DNA from 3 places in the Brenneria rubrifaciens genome. Region 3 is predicted to be linked to each of the others. Evidence: riboswitches for the same ligand, from Rfam matches in the RefSeq annotation. Region 3 holds a riboswitch; each other region holds the start of a gene.

Region 1 (6,626 bases), 420 kb from region 3:
GCGCCTGTGTAACGCATAGTTATATCCTTCATCAAGGCCGGTGCGTTTTCAGAGCGGGGAGGGTAGGAAACAAGAAACCCCGCTCGGCTGGCGCCGGCGGGGTTTGGGAATCTTTGGTTTGATTCGGAACCCGTTACGGCGCGCTGCCGACGACGACGACGACCACGCGCACGACGACGACCGCGTCAACATGCGCGGTGCTTACTCGTGCTGAAAGGGGGGAGTTGTGCGTCACGGGAATCCTGTTGCTAACGATTAACTAACCGATTCATATAAATAAGCACAGTTGGTGAAAAGGACACAAGACCTGCAAGGAATAAAAAATCAAAATTCGTGTGAGATCACATTTCTACCGGGAAAGCGAAAACCACTTCAGGGCGCAATCCCCAGAATCCGCGCAGCGTCGGCGGTTCCGTCCTGCAAGGCCCGTGTTGCTCCATCATAGTCAATCCGGCCATCAACAATAAGTACCGTGCGTTTCGCCATGCGGACCGCATCATCCAGATTATGGGATACCATCAGCAGCGTGAGCTGGCGCTCCAGGCAGATCTCGTCGAGCAGTTCCAGCATTTCCAGACGTAACGCCGGATCGAGCGCGGAAAACGGTTCATCCAGCAGCAGAATGGGACGCTGGCGCACCAGACAACGCCCCAGCGCGGCGCGCTGGCGCTGTCCTCCCGACACCTGTGCGGGCAGACGGCCGAGCAGTGCCGTTAATCCCACTTTGCCGGCAATGTGACGCAGCGTTTCGCGCTGTGCGCCATTCAGATGCAGACCGGGGTTCAGGCCCAGCGCGATATTCTGTTCGATTGTCAGGTGGGGGAACAGATTATTTTCCTGGAACAGGATCGAGACAGGCCGTTTGGCGGGCGGCGTATGCCGATGATCCTCGCCATTCAAACGCAATGTCCCGCTGTTCGCCATCAGAAAGCCGGCGATCAAATTCAGCAGCGTACTTTTCCCCGCCCCGCTGGGACCAAGAATCGCAACGCGCTCGCCGGATTGAACCTGCAAATCAAAGCGCATTGGAAAGTGCTGATAGAGGTATGTCAGCTTATCGAGAGAGATCATGACGGCCCGCCAGTTTTTCAATCAGGGTGAACAGCGTAAAGCAGATAAGCATCAATAACAGTGCGGTCACGGCACCATCGGCGCTGCGATAGGAACCAATCTGCTGATAAAGATAAAAAGGCAAGGTGCGGAACTGCTCGCTGCCGAACAAGGCGATGACGCCAAAATCGCCAATCGACAACACGCTGGCGAAGGCCAGCGCCTGTGTCAGCGGTTGTTTCAATGCTTTTAATTCAATGATTTTCAACCGATTCCAGCATCGGATATCCAGTGATGAACACAGTTGGTTATAGCGTTCGGCCACGTCGTACATGGGGTTTTCCAGCACTTTGAGCGCATAGGGGATCGCCATCAGCGCATTGGTCATCACGACCAATGCATAAGGGGATTGCGGCAATCCCACCGTATTGTTGAGTAACAGGAAAAAGCCGGTCGCCAGCACAATACCAGGCATGGCGAGGATCAGCATGCCGCTCAGATTCATTAACTGACTGTACAACGGCTGCTGACGCAGCCTCAGCTCCCGGCTACTCCAGAGCAGCATCATGGTCAGGAGGATACACAGCAAACCCGCGCTCAGCGCAATACGCAGCGAGGTCAACACTGTTTGCCATAAAACGGGCTGTTGCAGCACCGAGATCAGTGAAAGGTTAACGCCGTCGACGATCACCGCCAGCAAGGGCGGGACCACCAAAAGCAATAGCGCGCCAATTAGCAAGCCGTCGCAAAGCTGGCTAAACAGACTGTCCTGCGGGTTACGCCATACCAACTGCTGTGTACTGCCGATTGGCAAAATACGTCCCAGCCGCTGGCTTAGCAGCACCAGCCCAAGACAGCAACTCATCTGGATCAACGCCAGCAGAGCCGCGCGTGAGGGATCGTAATCAAAACTCAGCGCTTGATAGATGGCCAGCTCAATGGTTGTGGCTTGCGGACCGCCGCCAAGAGACAGTACGGTGGCGAAACTGGCAAAGCAAAGCATGAAAATCAACGCCGCCGTTGGCGGAATCTGCCTGCGCAGCGCGGGCCACTCGACGAGACGAAAATGTTGCCAACCGCTCATGCCCAATTGGGCGGCCAACTGCCGCTGTTCCGTGGAGATGCTTTCCAGCGATTGTAATAACAGTCTGGTTGCCAGCGGCAGGTTAAAGAAAATATGCGCCAGCAGAATGCCTTGCAGACCATAGGGCGAAAACGGGTAGGGCAGGCCCCAAAAGCCGAGAAACTGCGCCAGCCAACCCTGGCGGCCGTACACGCTGAGCAGGCCGAAAACAGCGACCAGCACCGGCAGAACCAGCGTCATAGCGCACAGCCGCAACAGCCAGCGGTAGCCGGGGAAACGACGGCGGTACAAGGCTCTGGCGAGGAAAATCGCGGGTAAGGTGGAGAGCAGGGCGGACAAGCCTGCCTGCCAGAAGGTGAAACGAACCACATGCCACAGATAGCTGTCCTGCCATAAATCCGGCCACTGGTCCGCGGGCGCCTGTAGCCATAGCGCCCCGCAGGCCAGAGCGGCGACGGCAATCAACAGTGCGGCGGCCAGCAATCCCGGCCACAGACTGCCTGCCGTCAGCGGCTGACAGCGCGTTGCCATGCCTGAATCCAGTTATTCCTTTGCTCCGCCACCTGTTGCGCACTGTATTGCAATGCTTTCTCCGGCACGGTGAGGGTGGCGAACCCGGCAGGCAGTTCAGTCGGGGTAACCGGGTACATCCAGTTGGTGGTGGGAATGGCCTGCTGGAATGCCGGGCTCAGAATGAATTGCATGAATCGTTTTGCCAATTCCGGCTGTTTGCTGGCCGCCAACTGTCCGGCGACTTCAATTTGCAGGTAATGTCCTTCACTGAAGTTTGCCGCCGCGTAATTTTCTTTTTTCTCTTCAATGCGGTGATACGCCGGAGACGTCGTGTAACTGAGCACCAGATCGGCTTCTCCTTTCAGGAACAGGCCGTAGGCTTCGCTCCAGCCTTTGGTGACCGTAACGGTTTTCTTTGCCAGCTTTTGCCACGCTTGCGGAGCGCGATCGCCATACACTTTCTGCATCCATAACAGCAGCCCCAGGCCAGGCGTACTGGTGCGCGGGTCCTGATAGATCACTTTCCACGGCTCCGGGCTGTCGATCAGTTCATGCAGGCTTTTGGGCGGATTCTTTAGCTTTTCTTTGTTGTAAACAAACGCGAAATAGCCGTAGTCATAGGGCACAAACGTGGTGTTCGTCCAGCCGCCAGGCACCTTGACGGCGCGGGTGTTCAGATCGCTTTTGGTGAACAAACCGGTCTGTTCCGCGGCTTGCAGCAGGTTATTATCCAGCCCTAAAATAATATCCGCCTTGCTGTTCTTGCCTTCCATGCGCAGACGGTTCAGCAGCGAGGCGCCGTCTTGGAGCGCCACAAAATTCAATTCGCACTCGCACTCTTTTTCAAACGCGGTTTTGATTACTGGGCCGGGTCCCCATTCCGAAGCAAAAGAATCGTAGGTATAAACGGTGAGCGCGGGTTTGGCGAAGGCGGCGGAGGAAAGCAGTAACAGACAAGGCAGGACTCTCTTCAGCACGGCGGCTGAACGTTTTAGTAAAGATGTATTTAACACTTTGCGCTCCTGAGAATCATGGGGGCAAAAGGTCTTTGAGTCAGCGATAAGCACTCTCAAATCCCTTCGCCGGTATTAACCGGATCAGGTTCGACGGGTGTTTTCTCAGCAAAAAATCAGCCGCGCCAGTGTCAATCTGCGGCAAAACATTTTCCGCACCCCGTTGAGAACGGCCCATTGTAAAGGGTTCAGGGTAGCAGGGGAAGGTTATCCGTTTTCCGGCGGTGTAAACCAGGCGGATTTGAAGTCAAACCAGCCCAGCATATTCATGCTGATGCCTCGCATACTGCGCTGCCCTTGAAGTTTCAGCCAGTGATGCAGCAGGGGATGTAGCTGACCGCTGTTGACCAGCTTATCGCACCACTCGGCCATCGGCAGGGTGTGATTGCGCCATAGATGTACGTCATGGTGCAGATCGTCATCCAGGCAGTACTGCATCAGCGGATGTTCGTAGAACATGGCGAACAGCGAAAATTCGATCGGAAAATAGCAATTCACGCTACTGAACCAGATGTCGCTTTCGCTATTTCCCTGATACCAGTCTTCGTAACTGACGGTTTGGACGCGTAGCGCCACACCCTGTTTTGCCAGCAGTGTACGCATGATTTCACTGAGTATCCGATATTCAGGGTGTTCATGATAAAAGGTCAGCGTAATTTGCTTAAGTCCTGGCGGCATGGGCAGAGGTTCGTGCGGCTGGTGGTGGTGCCAGCGGGGAAGCAGGCTATAGGCGGGTGACCAATCACGCTGATGGGTTGCATCTGCGTGGCTTAGTAAGGTAATAGGGTTAAACACCTGCCAGAGCCAGCGGCGGATTTCCGGGCGTTTTGCCAGCGGCGAACGTCTATCGAACATCAGGAAATAGCATCCCTCTTCCATTCTGCTTTCCAACTGCTCACGGCGGGAATCGTCGGACTGCAACTTGACGGAAACGCGCATTTCCTCAGGTTCGTCCGGCAATACCCAGATGTCCACTTCATCAATCAGCGCCCGATAACCCAAATAGTCATCGAATGCGCGAATTTTCATGTGGCTGTTGTTATTGCTTACGACGGCGTAAGGACCGGTGCCGATGGGACGTCTGGCAAAATCGGGCAAGGTGCGCCACTCCTGCGGCAGGATCATGGCGGGTACGCTGCCAAGTAGCCACGGCAGCCAGCGATCGGCGCTGCGCAATCGCACGTCGATGACAAACGGCATCGGCGAGGTGACTTTCTCGATATGGGAAAACAGCGGCATCTTGGTCAACCGGGTAAGCGAAAGGATGACATCGTCCATCGTCAACTCCCGTCCATGATGAAAACGGATGGAAGGACGCAGATAGAATCGCCAATGCAGCGGTTCCAGCATTTGCCAGTGATGCGCCAGATCGGGTGTCAGTTCCCCATTTTCCTCATTTATGTTGGTCAACCCGCTGAAAATCTGCCGAGCAATGTGCATTTCCGATCGCCGCAGCGCTGAGCCCGGCAGTAAATTACGCAGCGGACGATAATAAAGAATACGCAGGAGGTGTTTACCCTGCCGGAAGCTGCGGCCGAGGTGGGCGAGCAGCATTTGACGCACCGCGTCTTTGTCGCCGATCAGTTGTACCAACTGTTCGATGCGATTTTGCTCCAGTAAATCCTCCGCGCGCTGCTGTTGCAGCGTTAAACCGGTATAGATGAACGATAGCTGCGAGCGCTTGCTTCTGCCTGCTTCCGCCTGCCAGCTCAGCCAGCCCTGTTGCTGCATCGCGCCCAACAGAGAACGGATATGGCGGCGCGAACAGCTTAAAACGCCCGCCAACTCTTGCAGCGTCGTGTGGGTGGTTTGCCCTTGAAAGTGTTGCCACAGGCGGATGAACTGTTGTTGCAGACGGTTGGAAGACATAAAAGAGGAACTCCCGGCCTTAAAGTCATCAATTTATCTTTCCCTATATTACGCCGATACTTTTCCATAATGAAAGCGAGGAGGTGGCTTGTGGCGATTTCCCAATTGTATCGGTTCTATCAGACCTATCTTTTGACGTGCAACGCGAAATGGCTGCGCTGGATGTCTGCTGAGCAGCGCATGGCATTATTGCAGCAAGCGACGCAGTGGCGAATTGAGGCGATGTCGGAAGAGGAATACCGTCACTGGATATAGTGGTTAGCAAGAGAGAAAACTTCTGAGTAATGGTGCTTTTCGCCAGCCAGCAAGTCGTTTGCTGGCTTTTTTTGTGATTTTAAAAGGAACCAGATGATTTGAAAGTATACACAGACGCTGAATCAATTATTTGAGGATGAGTAATGGGACATTGTGTATCGAAATCGTCGGCACCAGGCTTTATTCCTGTTAGTGGTGGCGGCATTGAGGGAAGCGCGAGTACCTCCAGCGGCAGTACATCCTGGTCTAATGTCGTGTCGAATATTAAAAATCCAGATGGCGACAGCAGAGTCGATACGCTGATCGATATGATTGGCATGATATATGACGCATCAAAAACACTCCGGGAAAGAGTGAATCGTGTTGATAGGGAAGGCGGCGTCTCCCTGCGTATTGTGCCTGACAGCGATATCGGACAGAGTTTCGGGCATGCGGAAACCCGGTTTCCCAGCCGGGAAGCGGTGATAGCCGAATCCACGGCGCAAAACGCGAAGGGCAACTATTTTCGTCCTTTGAATATTATGCTTTTGGAATTAAGCAACATGAGCAGAGCCGCGGAGTTCAAGCAAGTCAGAGACAAATTTTCTCAGGGCTTGGCCGGCCCCGAAAGGACTGCTCATGATAGCGAAAAGGTTGAGTATCAGACCGCGCTGGATATGGGCCGGTATTACAAGGAAGCAAAATCGGTTATTCAGAGCCTGGATTACGGTTCTCCCTCTTTATGGGTTTTAGATGAATATGAAGACCCGCGTTATTCCACCTTTGATGCGTATTTCAGAACCATGTGTGAAACAGGGCACACGGATGCCTACAGAAATAATTTGCAACGCTACATAGACGAG
Region 2 (6,626 bases), 940 kb from region 3:
CATGTCATTTTCCTTTCGGCACTATGATGCTTATTGTAGTTACTGATTATCCGAGTGAGGGGGTTACATATTCGCCGCCGTTCTCACGCCAGGCGCGGCACAACACGACCGTATCCTCAATAAGACGGCGGGCCACCGTTCCAGGCGGAGGTAAAATCGGTAGCCGATCATACCGGAACCAGGCGGCGTCACGTAGCTCTTTCGGGTCGTGCCTGATATCGCCCCCCGCATAATCTGCCATGAACGCCATCATCAGGGAGTGGGGGAAAGGCCAGGGTTGAGAACTGATATAGCGTAAATTCTTAATCTGAATCTGACTCTCTTCCATTACCTCACGCGCCACCGTCTGCTCCAACGTTTCGCCAACTTCGACAAAACCAGCCAGTACCGTGTACATATTGCCCCGATGACGATGGTGTTGTGCCAGCAGAATCGCGTCACCGCGACGGATCGCCACAATGATACAGGGCGCAATCTGCGGATAATAACGTTCCTTGCAGCGTTGACAGAGGCACGCCAGCTCGGTTTTACTCGGGACCATTTCATGGCCGCAGTAACCGCAAAAGCGATGGGAGCGATAAAACTCGGCCAGTTGAACGCCGCGTCCCGCCAGTTGGAATACCCCCGCCTCCTGATCGATAAGGTGGCGGACGGAAGCCATATCCTTATCTTGGCTCTGGCAGATCAACCATACGGGCAGATCCTGCCATTCACCGATTTTGCGCCCGGTCGCGCCCTGTAATGACCAGAACGACGCCGTTCCCTGCGGTAACTCCCCTTCGGGAAGCCAGATCTGACCCGCGTCACTGACGACCCACCAGCCAATCTCATCACCTTTCAACGTCTGTTCCATATTTTTATTGCTCCACTCTCACTTCACTGGCATTTTACATCTGAGTGATGACATAAGATTTATAACCAGCATTTCAGTTATTCCTTATCGTTCACGGAGTCCAACCATGCTAAACCAGTTACAAAGCCTGACTGAATACGTTGGTGGCAATAATGCGTTAATCGACCAGTGGCTACAAGCGCGCAAACAGCTTCTGATCGCTTACTATCATCTGGTTGGCATCAAACCCAACAAAGACGCACTCTCGCGTCTGGACGAAGAGGCGCTGGACAACTTTTGTCATAATCTGGTGGATTATCTCTCGGCCGGTCATTTTCACGTCTATGAAAAAATACTGCATGAAGCGGCAACCCTGAGTGAACAGAAACTTGCCCGCTCGGCGCAGCTTGAGCTCGCGTTGCAAAACAATACACAACAAATAATGGAATTTCACGACCGCTATTTGGCGACCCTGATCGATCAAGATAACTGCCTTGAATTTCAGCAAGCGCTCTCCAGCGTTGGTGAAGCTCTGGCCGAACGTTTTACACAGGAAGACGCCATGATCCGGCTGATTTTCGATGCTTAATGCGGTCTTGACCGACGATAACGTTATACGCCAATTTATTAATTCTCGCTGATACGCCCGACTCTTTTTGACATGCGTGTTTCATCATCATAAAGTGTCAGGGTTTAAAGCCCGTTTAACAACGGGCTAATCTTGTCGGAGTGCCTAGGACGCTTTGGTTTCTTCCATTCGGGAAGTGCTTCAAGCGAACAGGCTGAGACCGTTAATTCGGGATCCGCGGAACCTGATCGGGTTAATACCTGCGAAGGGAACAAGAGTAATTCGTCTCATTGAGCCATAGACATTGCGTTTGAACACGCCCGTCTAGACAACTTGATACCCATTATTACTCCCTCCGGCTCCAGACAAGCAATCTTCCCTTTACGTTTCACAGGAACTTGCTATGTCTACAGAACCATCATTATCAAAATCATCCAAAACCGGTCGTCGTGAGCAACGCGCTGCCGCGCAACAATTCATAGATACGTTGGAGGGCATGGCGTTCCCCAATTCGCGGCGTATATATCTGACCGGCTCACGCGAAGATATTCGTGTGCCAATGCGTGAAATCCAACTGAGCCCGACATTGGTCGGCGGCGGCAAGGATACACCGCAATATGAACCGAACGAGGCTATCCCGGTTTATGATACCGCCGGCCCTTACGGTGACCCGACATCACGCCCCGATGTACGGACGGGTCTGGGGAAAATCAGAGCGGCCTGGATCGCCGAGCGTAACGATACCGAAGCACTGCCCGGCGTCAGTTCTGATTTTACCCAACAGCGCCTGGCGGATGCCGGACTGGATCACCTTCGCTTCGAGCATTTGCCTCGCCCTCTGCGTGCGAAAGCCGGAAAGCGCGTCACCCAGTTGCATTACGCCCGTCAGGGCATCATTACGCCGGAGATGGAGTTTATCGCGATCCGTGAAAATATGGGCCGTGAACGGATTCGGGGCGACGTACTGCGCCAGCAGCATCCGGGACAAAGTTTTGGCGCGAATCTGCCAGAGAACATCACACCGGAGTTTGTCCGACAGGAAGTCGCCGCCGGACGGGCCATTATTCCCGCCAATATCAATCACCCTGAATCAGAACCGATGATCATTGGCCGTAATTTTCTGGTGAAGGTCAACGCCAATATCGGTAACTCCGCGGTAACGTCTTCCATTGAGGAAGAAGTCGAGAAACTGGTCTGGTCAACCCGCTGGGGCGCGGATACCGTGATGGATCTCTCCACCGGCCGTTATATTCACGAAACCCGCGAATGGATTCTGCGCAATAGCCCGGTTCCGATTGGCACCGTTCCCATTTATCAGGCGCTGGAGAAAGTGAACGGCGTCGCGGAAAATCTGAACTGGGAGATGTTCCGCGATACGCTGCTGGAACAGGCGGAACAAGGCGTCGATTATTTCACCATCCACGCCGGCGTGCTGCTGCGCTACGTGCCCATGACCGCCAAACGCCTCACCGGTATCGTGTCGCGCGGCGGCTCCATCATGGCCAAATGGTGCCTGTCTCATCATAAAGAGAGTTTTCTGTATGAACACTTCCGCGAAATCTGTGAAATCTGCGCCGCCTATGACGTCGCGCTTTCGTTGGGAGACGGATTGCGTCCGGGCTCCATTCAGGATGCCAACGACGAAGCCCAATTTGCCGAACTTCACACGCTGGGCGAGCTAACCAGGATCGCCTGGGAATATGACGTACAAGTGATGATCGAAGGCCCCGGCCATGTGCCGATGCAGATGATCCGCCGCAATATGACGGAGGAACTGGAGCACTGCCACGAAGCGCCGTTCTATACCCTTGGCCCGCTGACGACCGATATCGCACCGGGTTACGATCATTTTACATCCGGTATCGGCGCGGCGATGATCGGCTGGTTTGGCTGCGCCATGCTGTGTTACGTCACCCCGAAAGAGCACCTCGGGTTACCCAATAAACAAGATGTCAAACAGGGACTGATTACCTACAAGATCGCCGCTCACGCCGCCGATCTTGCTAAAGGGCATCCGGGGGCGCAAATCCGCGATAACGCCATGTCGAAAGCGCGTTTCGAGTTCCGCTGGGAAGACCAGTTCAATCTGGCGCTGGACCCCGAAACCGCCCGCGCCTATCACGACGAAACCCTGCCTCAAGAATCCGGTAAAGTCGCTCATTTCTGTTCCATGTGCGGGCCTAAGTTCTGCTCTATGAAAATTTCGCAGGAAGTGCGCGACTACGCCGCGAAACAGGAAGCGGAAGCCAGGCCCATTGAGGTCGGCATGGCGCAGATGTCTGAGGAATTCCGTTCCCGCGGCGGCGAGCTATACCACAGCGCCACCAGCCTGCAAACGGAGGAGGGTAAATGAGCGCTTCTCAGACAGCCGCGCCTTTCGCGCCGACCGTGCAGCGGCTTGGTCTCTACCCGGTGGTGGATAGCGTGGAATGGATTGAACGCTTACTTGGCGTCGGCGTAAAAACCATTCAGCTACGGATCAAAAACCGGCCCGATGAGCAGGTTGAACATGAAGTGATTCAGGCGATCGCGTTGGGCCGTCAGTATCAGGCCCGGCTGTTTATCAATGACTACTGGCGGTTGGCGATCAGGCATCAGGCCTACGGCGTTCATCTCGGACAGGAAGATCTGGACACCGCCGATCTGGAGGCCATCAAACAGGCGGGACTGCGCCTCGGTCTCTCCACTCACGATGATCGCGAACTAGCGCGCGCGGTCGCCGTCAATCCGTCATACATTGCGCTGGGGCACATTTTCCCAACGCAGACGAAAGCCATGCTCTCCTCACCGCAGGGGCTCACCGAACTGGCCCGGCACGTCGCCGATCTGCAAGGGCGATTTTCCACCGTCGCCATTGGCGGTATCAGCATTGATAAAGTCCCGGCGGTATTGTCGACCGGCGTCGGCAGTATTGCCGTTGTCAGTGCAATCACCCAGGCGGCGGACTGGCGTCAGGCTACAGCGACCCTGCTCGACACGATCGAAAAATGGGAGGCGCGAAATGCCTGATAATCACCAAGCCGAACAGGATAGCCTGAGCGATCGGGAGTTTCTGCGCTACAGCCGTCAACTGCTGTTGGAAGATGTCGGTCCCGAAGGGCAGAAAAAGCTCAAATCCGCTTGCGTATTGCTGGTCGGACTGGGCGGTTTAGGCGCCCCGGCATCAATGTATCTGGCCGCCGCGGGCGTGGGTAGGCTATTGCTGGCGGACAATGACACTTTGCATATCAGTAACCTGCAAAGGCAGATCCTCTATCGCACCCGCGATACCGATAAGCCCAAAGCGGTTCTGGCACAACAGCAATTGCAGGCATTGAATCCTCAACCGGAGTACATCGCGCTGATGGAAAGGCTGGCTGATGGCGCGCTGCGTCATGCGGTCGACAAAGCCGATCTCGTTCTGGATTGCAGCGACAATATGGAAACCCGTCACGCAATTAACGCCGCCTGTGTCGACGCGGGCAAACCGCTCATCAGCGGCAGCGCCGTCGGCTTCAGCGGACAGCTACTGGTGCTGACGCCGCCCTATCAACACGGTTGCTATGCCTGCCTGTATCCTGATGCCGCCGAACCACAGCGCAACTGTCGTACCGCTGGCGTACTCGGCCCGGTCGTTGGCGTCATTGGCGCGCTTCAAGCGCTGGAAGCCATCAAACTCCTGGCAGGGCTGCCATCGGCCCTGGACGGTAAACTGCGGCTGTTTGACGGCAAACAGCAAAGCTGGAACACGCTCCAACTGACGCGCGCCGACCACTGTGCGATATGCGGAGCCGCGACATGAAAATCACGCTCAACGACGAGACGATCGAGTTCGCTGAAGCTGTCACCATCGATTCCCTGCTGACAAAACTTAACCGTCAGCAACCCGGTACGGCTCTCGCGATCAACCAAACCATTATCCCGCGCAGCGCCTGGTCTCAGCATCAGGTACAGGACGGTGATAATATTTTGCTTTTTCAGGCAATCGCGGGAGGATGACATGCTGCACATTGCCGACACGACCTTTACATCCCGACTGCTCACCGGCACCGGAAAATTTGCCGCCCCTGACATCATGCTGGCCGCATTACAGGCATCAGGTTCACAACTGGTGACCATGGCCATGAAGCGCGTTGATTTGAAAAGCGGCAACGACGGCATTCTCGCGCCGTTACGACAACTCGGCATCAAGCTGTTGCCGAATACCTCAGGGGCAAAAACGGCCGACGAGGCTATCTTCGCCGCGCGTCTGGCGCGTGAAGCGTTGGGGACCCATTGGGTGAAGCTCGAAATCCATCCGGATATGAAGTACCTGCTCCCCGACCCGGTTGAAACCCTCAAAGCCGCCGAGCGCTTAGTCAAAGAGGGGTTTGTTGTGTTGCCCTACTGCGGCGCCGACCCGGTGCTTTGTAAACGGCTGGAGGAAGCGGGATGCGCCGCCGTGATGCCGCTGGGCGCGCCAATCGGCTCCAACCAGGGACTACAGACCCGTGATTTTCTCCGCATTATCATCGAACAGGCGCGTGTGCCGGTTGTGGTTGATGCGGGCATCGGCGCCCCCAGTCACGCCACTGAAGCGCTGGAAATGGGCGCGGATGCGGTATTGGTCAATACCGCCATCGCGGTGGCGCGCGATCCGGTCAGCATGGCAAAGGCGTTCAAAATAGCGGTGCAAGCCGGTGAACTGGCTAATCAGGCCGGGCTGGGTAGTAAACAGTTTACCGCCAGCGCCACCAGCCCGTTAACCGGATTTCTGTGCCAGCAACCAGAAGAGGTGAAATAATGAACGGTGATTTTCAACACATCTGGGAACAGCTCGACTGGGACGATCTCACGCTGCGTATCAACAGCAAAACCTCACGCGAGGTTGAGCGCGCGCTAAGTGCGCAACGGCTGACGCGCGAAGATTTCATGGCGCTGCTCTCTCCCGCCGCCGGTCGTTATCTGGAACCGCTGGCGCAACGCGCGCAGCAGTTAACCCGTCAACGCTTCGGTAACACGGTCAGCTTTTATGTACCGCTTTACCTTTCCAACCTGTGTTCAAACGACTGTACTTACTGCGGTTTCTCAATGAGTAACCGCATCAAGCGAAAAACGCTGGATGAGGCGGAGATCCTGCGTGAGTGCGCAGCCATCAAGGAAATGGGGTTCGATCATCTGTTGCTGGTCACCGGGGAACACCAGCGCAAAGTCGGAATGGATTATTTTCGCCGCGTCTTCCCGCTTATCCGCCCGCACTTCAGCTCA
Region 3 (6,626 bases):
CAATCTCGATCACATCAAAGCGGGTTATTATGGCATTTTGTGGCTGAACCCTACCGGCATCGTTCCGAAAGGTCCGTTGCTTGATCTGCACCGTCTGCACAACCGGGATCGGCTTGGTGAGCCGGTCGTGGCGTTGGGTAAATAAGATGACGCAATAGACCCGCTTTTTGTGGGCCGTCTGCTGCATTTTTTGCTTATTAGCGCTAGAATCCCCGCCTTTACTGCTCCCGCCGGGAGCAGCCTGACTTGTGATCAGAATCGAGACACCGCCATGTTCAAACCGGAATTACTTTCTCCGGCCGGTACGTTGAAAAATATGCGTTACGCCTTTGCCTATGGCGCCGATGCGATTTATGCCGGTCAACCCCGTTACAGCCTGCGAGTCCGTAACAACGAATTCAACCATCAGACGCTGGCGCAAGCCATTAATGAAGCGCATGAGTTGGGTAAGAAATTCTATGTTGTGGTTAACATTGCGCCGCACAACGCAAAGCTGAAAACCTTCCTGCGCGACCTGCAACCCGTGATCGACATGGAACCGGATGCGCTGATCATGTCCGATCCGGGCCTGATTATGCTGGTACGGGAAAACTTCCCGCATATGCCGATTCACCTTTCCGTGCAGGCCAACGCGGTGAACTGGGCAACAGTGAAATTCTGGCAGCAAATGGGGCTGAGCCGCGTGATTTTATCCCGCGAGCTGTCGCTGGAAGAGATTGAGGAAATCCGCCGCCAGGTGCCGGAAATGGAACTGGAGATCTTTGTCCACGGCGCCCTGTGCATGGCCTATTCCGGCCGTTGCCTGCTGTCCGGCTATATCAACAAGCGCGATCCCAATCAGGGCACCTGCACCAACGCCTGTCGCTGGGAATATAACGTACAGGAAGGAAAAGAAGACGACGCGGGCAATATCGTCCACCAGCATGAACCTATCGCGGTGAAAAACGTTGAGCCCACGCTGGGTATCGGCGCGCCTACCGACAAAGTGTTTATGCTGGAAGAGAACCAGCGCCCCGGCGAGTACATGAGCGCCTTTGAAGACGAGCACGGCACCTACATTATGAACTCCCGCGATTTGCGTGCGATTCAGCATGTGGAGCGTCTGACGCAAATGCAGATTCATTCACTGAAGATTGAAGGCCGAACCAAATCCTTCTACTATTGCGCTCGCACCGCTCAGGTGTACCGTCGCGCCATTGATGACGCCGCCGCGGGAAAACCCTTCGATCCGACGCTGTTGCAAACGCTGGAGGGCCTGGCCCACCGGGGTTATACCGAAGGGTTCCTGCGCCGCCATGTACATGAGGATTATCAGAATTACGATTACGGCTATTCCGTCTCCGAACGCCAGCAGTTTGTGGGCGAATTTACCGGCATGCGCCGTGACGGTCTGGCGGAAGTGGCGGTAAAAAACAAATTCTCCTGCGGCGATAGCGTGGAAATGATGACGCCCGGCGGCAATATTCAGTTCACCCTTGAAGCCATGCAAAATGCCAAAGGCCAGACGACGGACGTCGCGCCGGGGAACGGGCATACTGTCTATTTGCCGGTTCCCGATGACATCGCGTTGGATTATGCGCTGCTGTTGCGTAATTTGCCCGGAACCACCACACGCAATCCAAACGCGAAATAGTGCGATATCGCCGCCGGATTATCGTCGTTAATCTGGCGGCAGGCCAGCGGCCCTATCCCGCATCACCGCTGGGTCCGGCCAGCCACCCCCTCCGCAAAGCAAGGTGGAAGGTGACTAATATAGCCACAAAAAGCAGGGTATTAGACAAAAATTAGAATCAGATCACACCAATGGGTAAACCTTTTGGTTAGTATAAACCTGCTGAGAAAATCTAGAATGAAAAATAAGCGTAGTGACACTACTAGGAACCACCTCCTTAGCCAGCTCAATCTCCCTTGAGCTGGCTTTTTCTTTCCCGCTCTCTTGTCGTTTGTCACCGCAATATCATGGTCTTAAGTGTACACGGCGGTTCTCAATTCACCGATTCTTCTGATACCTATGGTGGTATTTCCTGACTATGATTATCAAGGTTTTAACCCGCCGTCTTTCATCTGAATGCCCTGATAGGGAGAGTGCTATGGATAAACGCCCGATGACTTTGCTGATACTGAACGGAAAAAGCGCTGGTAATGAGGAACTTCGCGAGGCGATAGGGGCGCTTCGTCAGGAAGGCTATCATCTTGATGTGCGCGTAACCTGGGAATTTGGCGATGCGCAACGCTATGTCAACGAGGCGATTCAACTGAAAGCCGACAACGTGATTGCCGCCGGTGGCGATGGCACCGTCAATGAAGTGGCAGCAGCGCTTGCCAAACTGTCTGAAAAGCATCGGCCTTGTCTGGGTATTGTTCCTTTGGGAACCGCCAATGATTTCGCGGCCAGTTGCCAAATCCCGGCTGAACCGCGCCACGCCCTGACGCTGGCCATCAAAGGCCGGCCGGCGGCGATAGATATGGCGAAAGTGAATGATGAACACTATTTCATCAACATGGCGACGGGCGGGTTCTCCACACGGATCACGGCAGAAACGCCAACCAGGATGAAATCGGCTTTAGGCGGCGCCTCTTATGTGCTTCATGCGCTGTTTCGTATGGATATGCTGCAATCCGAACGCTGCGAAATCCGCGGGCCGGATTTTAGCTGGTCTGGCGATACGCTGGTCATTGCCGTGGGGAATGGGCGTCAGGCGGGCGGGGGGCAGCAGCTTTGCCCGGAGGCGCTGATCAACGACGGATTTCTGGAGCTCAGCGTGCTTTCCGCGCAGGAACTGCTGCCCAATATGCTCCAGGCTTGGTTCACCGGCAGCGAAAACCAGAACATGATTTCCGCTACGTTGCCCTGGCTGGAAATCACCGCGCCAGACGAAATGACTTTCAATCTGGACGGTGAACCGATCAAAGCGAAACGTTTTCTTATCGAGGTACTGCCAGCCGCTATCCAGTGTCGCCTGCCGCCGCAGTGCGCGTTGCTGGGATAGGGGCGCCATGATTATTCGCGTTTCAGTTGGTTAGTGTTGGCCAGATAGAGTGTCACGACCAGCAGCAAAATCGCCGCCGCGTACACCAGCGTATCCAATGGGCTTTTGTGATCGACAATGATAAACCGGATAATCGCGGTGATGCCAATGTAGACAAAATAACGCAGTGGAAAATGATAGCCCGACTGAAAATACTTGACGATCAGCGCAATAAACTCAAAGTAGAGAAAATAGATCACAATCCCTTCTATCAACTGATAGGAGGACTCTTTTTCGTTAGTCGTCGTCAACAAAACTTTTGCCAGATGCACCGTCTCCTTCACCAAAAAAATAACCAATATCGTCGCCAACACCAGCAACCCAATATTTAATATCGTCTGAAGCACATTAGCGGCCAGAGTACTGCGAGCCGAACCTGCCATATCCATTCCCTCACGTCGTATTACTCACTTATCAAAAGCAAGTTGTTGTTATCATCTTGCTTATCTGGCCAGGCCATCCTTCCGAAATACCCACGAGAGGACGGCCCGATGGCACCCATAGATCGGCCAACCTGCTTGTACCGGGAAAAATTACCGAGCGCGGTTCGCAATGTCCACGCGTTTTATTCCTTAATTTAATTGAATTAGTGCCTACCCATCCTACTTCAAGTTGCATGCAAGCTGGCTTTCCTCGCTCACCCCGGTCGCTTTCTCATGTAAGCCCCTGGGGATTCGCTGTGTCGCCGCCCTCCTGCAACCCGAAGTATTTTAGGTTTAGATACATAACTGAATACCTTTCACCACCAACGATGAAAATGATGCACCGGCCCGATGCCCTGCCCAACCTCCAGCGAATCCGCCTGTTGCAACGCCTGTTGCAGATACGCCTTGGCTTCGCGCACGGTTTCCGCCCAGGACGTGTGCCGAGGTCTCAGCGCGGCAAGGGCGGCAGAGAGCGTACACCCCGTACCATGCGTATGCCGGGTATTGATTCGCGGGGAAGCAAAACGCAAGGGGGATGCCTGCTGGCTGAACAGCCAGTCCGGGCTTTCCTCTTCACTCAGGTGCCCTCCCTTCATCAGTACCGCCTGACACCCCATCGCCAGCAATGCCTCACCCTGTTCGCACATCGCCTGCTCGCTTGTGGCTGGCGGGCAATCGAGCAGCGCGGCCGCTTCCGGCAAGTTCGGCGTAATCAGCGAGACCACCGGTAACAGTAAACGCCGCAGCGACGCCACGGCGTCAGGCGAAAGCAGCGGATCGCCGCTTTTTGCCAGCATGACCGTATCCAGCACCACGCAAGGCAACCGGTAATGGCGCAGACGTTCGGCGACGGCTTCGATAATATCCGCCTGCGCCAGCATCCCGATCTTGGCGCTATCAATACGGACATCACTCAGCACTGAATCCAGTTGTGCCGCGACAAAGTCAGGCTCAATCCGGTACACCGACTGGACGCCGCGCGTATTCTGCGCCACCAGCGCGGTAATCACCGTCGTGCCGTAAGCCCCCAACGCGGAAAATGTTTTTAAATCGGCCTGAATGCCCGCCCCGCCGCTGGGATCGGTACCGGCGATCGTTAACGCGTTAATCCGCTTCATGCCGCCCCCGGCGCGCAGGCAGCGCATGTAAGGAATCAGAGAGGCCACCCCACAGGCGGCGGGTAAAAGAGACAGGTCGAGTGTTCATTATTCTCCCAACCGGCGTTCAAGAAGGCGGTAACCGGCTGGCATACCGTGACTTCCCTCCGCTGGCATTATCCAGTTCAGGTAATACGGGTATTTCTCAGCCCTGCGCCACCGCAAAGGCACCCCGAGTCATTGACGAATAATTGTAAAACCGATGTGGAACCGCGTTCAACGCGGCTCAACAGGCAAAAGGGTATATAAGCGCATAAAGAACAGCAATAGCTATTCTTTCATTGCCGCTTTCATCTCCCCGTTTCCCTCATGGCGACAGAAGGTTATGTCCGCTTTTCCCCACGGGTTTGGCAATCCGTTAGGCGAATACTTATTTCCTACTCATCTTTTTCCGAGTTTCAGGGACATTGGCCGTATCTTGAGATCTATTGGCTATAGTTTATTGGCGGAGCGCGAGTCTTCGGCTCTGTCCATCACGTTGGCGAAACATGCCCTAATTCAGTGGATGGGACTTTTTAGTACCTTGTTTTCAGGAGGTTTGTAGTGGGATATGCAACAACCAACCCGTATACCGGCGAAACGATCAAAACGTTCCCTGACGCCACAGACGCGTTCGTCGCTGACGCCATCACGAAAGCCCATAACGCCTTTCTTGACTGGAAAAATGCCGCCTTCTCGACACGCGGCGCGATATTGCAAAAAGCCGCCGATCTGTTGCGCCGGCATAAAGAAGAACTCGCACGCTTGCTGACGCTGGAAATGGGGAAACTGATTGGCGAAGCGCGCGCGGAAGTCGAACTGTCCGCACAAATCTTCGAGTACTATGTTCACCATGCAGAGCGCCTGCTGGCGCCTGAAACGCTTCCGGTCGCCAACCCGGAAGAAGCGACGGCGCAACTCGTTCATGAACCATTAGGCGTGCTGTTGGCCATTGAACCCTGGAACTTCCCGTATTATCAGATCGCCCGCATTGTTGCGCCGCAGCTTTCCGCGGGTAACGCCATTCTCCTGAAACACGCCTCTAACGTACCGCAAAGCTCCGCCCGTTTCGAACAACTGATGAAAGACGCCGGCCTGCCGGACGGCGCATTCATCAATCTGTACGCCACGCGTCAACATATTGACTTGATTCTGAACGATCCCCGGATTCAGGGCGTAGCATTAACCGGCTCAGAAGACGCCGGGGCGCGGGTGGCTCAACAGGCGGCTAAAGTTCTGAAGAAATCGACGCTGGAATTAGGCGGCACCGATGCGTTTATCGTGCTGGCCGACGCCGATGTGAAGAAAGCGGCTAAATGGGCGGTGTTTGGCCGCCACTGGAACGGCGGCCAGGTGTGTGTGTCTTCCAAACGCATGATCATCGTTGACGCGGTATACGACGAATTTCTGGATCACTATGCCCAGGGTGTCGCGGCGCTGCGCACCGGCGATCCGTTTGATGAAAACACCACGCTCGCCCCGCTCGCTTCACCTAAAGCGGTGGAAGAAGTGAAACAAAAAATCCAGTTGGCGGTTTCGCACGGCGCGAACGCGCTGGAGGTCGGGCCTGCGGTGCCGAAACAGGGCGCTTTCGTTCAGCCGACGATCCTGACGGACATAACGCCGGATAATCCCGCCTACTACCTGGAATTTTTCGGCCCGGTTTCCATGCTATTTCGCGCCAAAGATGAAGATGATGCGGTCAACATCGCCAATGACTCACCCTTTGGCCTCGGCGCTTCCATCTTCACGCGCGACACGGCACACGGTGCGGAAGTGGCGAAGCGAGTTTCCGCGGGCATGCTGTTCATCAACCACCCGACGCGAGTGAAAGCCGATCTGCCCTTCGGCGGCGTTCGGCGTTCGGGCTACGGACGAGAACTAACCGGACTGGGTATCAAAGAGTTTGTGAATCACAAATTGATTTCTATTGTCGATATCGATGCTGAATTTTAAGGGACAACGCGATGAGTACGATTAAACTGTTAGGTATCGCAGGCAGCCTGCGCCAAACCTCTACCAACCGCGGGTTACTG

What was found. Region 3 has a riboswitch for thiamine pyrophosphate ahead of thiD (bifunctional hydroxymethylpyrimidine kinase/phosphomethylpyrimidine kinase). Riboswitches for the same ligand answer to the same signal wherever they lie in the genome.
Region 1: another riboswitch for thiamine pyrophosphate. It lies ahead of thiB (thiamine ABC transporter substrate binding subunit); the one in region 3 lies ahead of thiD (bifunctional hydroxymethylpyrimidine kinase/phosphomethylpyrimidine kinase).
Region 2: another riboswitch for thiamine pyrophosphate. It lies ahead of thiC (phosphomethylpyrimidine synthase ThiC); the one in region 3 lies ahead of thiD (bifunctional hydroxymethylpyrimidine kinase/phosphomethylpyrimidine kinase).

What each region holds. Positions count from the first base shown of each region.
Region 1 covers NZ_CP034035.1:3,154,428-3,161,053, reverse strand. Annotated here, with positions in the region: gene ilvB (acetolactate synthase large subunit) at 1-17, opposite strand, end outside; gene thiQ (thiamine ABC transporter ATP-binding protein ThiQ) at 373-1,071, opposite strand; gene thiP (thiamine/thiamine pyrophosphate ABC transporter permease ThiP) at 1,055-2,665, opposite strand; gene thiB (thiamine ABC transporter substrate binding subunit) at 2,641-3,624, opposite strand; TPP riboswitch at 3,704-3,833, opposite strand; gene sgrR (HTH-type transcriptional regulator SgrR) at 3,868-5,529, opposite strand; gene sgrT (glucose uptake inhibitor SgrT) at 5,620-5,784, shown strand; gene EH207_RS14275 (type III effector HopF2) at 5,928-6,626, shown strand, end outside.
Region 2 covers NZ_CP034035.1:3,674,971-3,681,596, forward strand. Annotated here, with positions in the region: gene hemE (uroporphyrinogen decarboxylase) at 1-3, opposite strand, end outside; gene nudC (NAD(+) diphosphatase) at 47-853, opposite strand; gene rsd (sigma D regulator) at 960-1,421, shown strand; TPP riboswitch at 1,548-1,688, shown strand; gene thiC (phosphomethylpyrimidine synthase ThiC) at 1,804-3,753, shown strand; gene thiE (thiamine phosphate synthase) at 3,750-4,409, shown strand; gene EH207_RS16420 (HesA/MoeB/ThiF family protein) at 4,402-5,181, shown strand; gene thiS (sulfur carrier protein ThiS) at 5,178-5,378, shown strand; gene EH207_RS16430 (thiazole synthase) at 5,380-6,162, shown strand; gene thiH (2-iminoacetate synthase ThiH) at 6,162-6,626, shown strand, end outside.
Region 3 covers NZ_CP034035.1:2,738,546-2,745,171, forward strand. Annotated here, with positions in the region: gene EH207_RS12460 (glutathione S-transferase family protein) at 1-145, shown strand, start outside; gene trhP (prephenate-dependent tRNA uridine(34) hydroxylase TrhP) at 272-1,633, shown strand; gene yegS (lipid kinase YegS) at 2,091-2,990, shown strand; gene psiE (phosphate-starvation-inducible protein PsiE) at 3,002-3,412, opposite strand; gene thiD (bifunctional hydroxymethylpyrimidine kinase/phosphomethylpyrimidine kinase) at 3,769-4,572, opposite strand; TPP riboswitch at 4,697-4,796, opposite strand; gene EH207_RS12485 (NAD-dependent succinate-semialdehyde dehydrogenase) at 5,155-6,546, shown strand; gene EH207_RS12490 (NADPH-dependent FMN reductase) at 6,558-6,626, shown strand, end outside.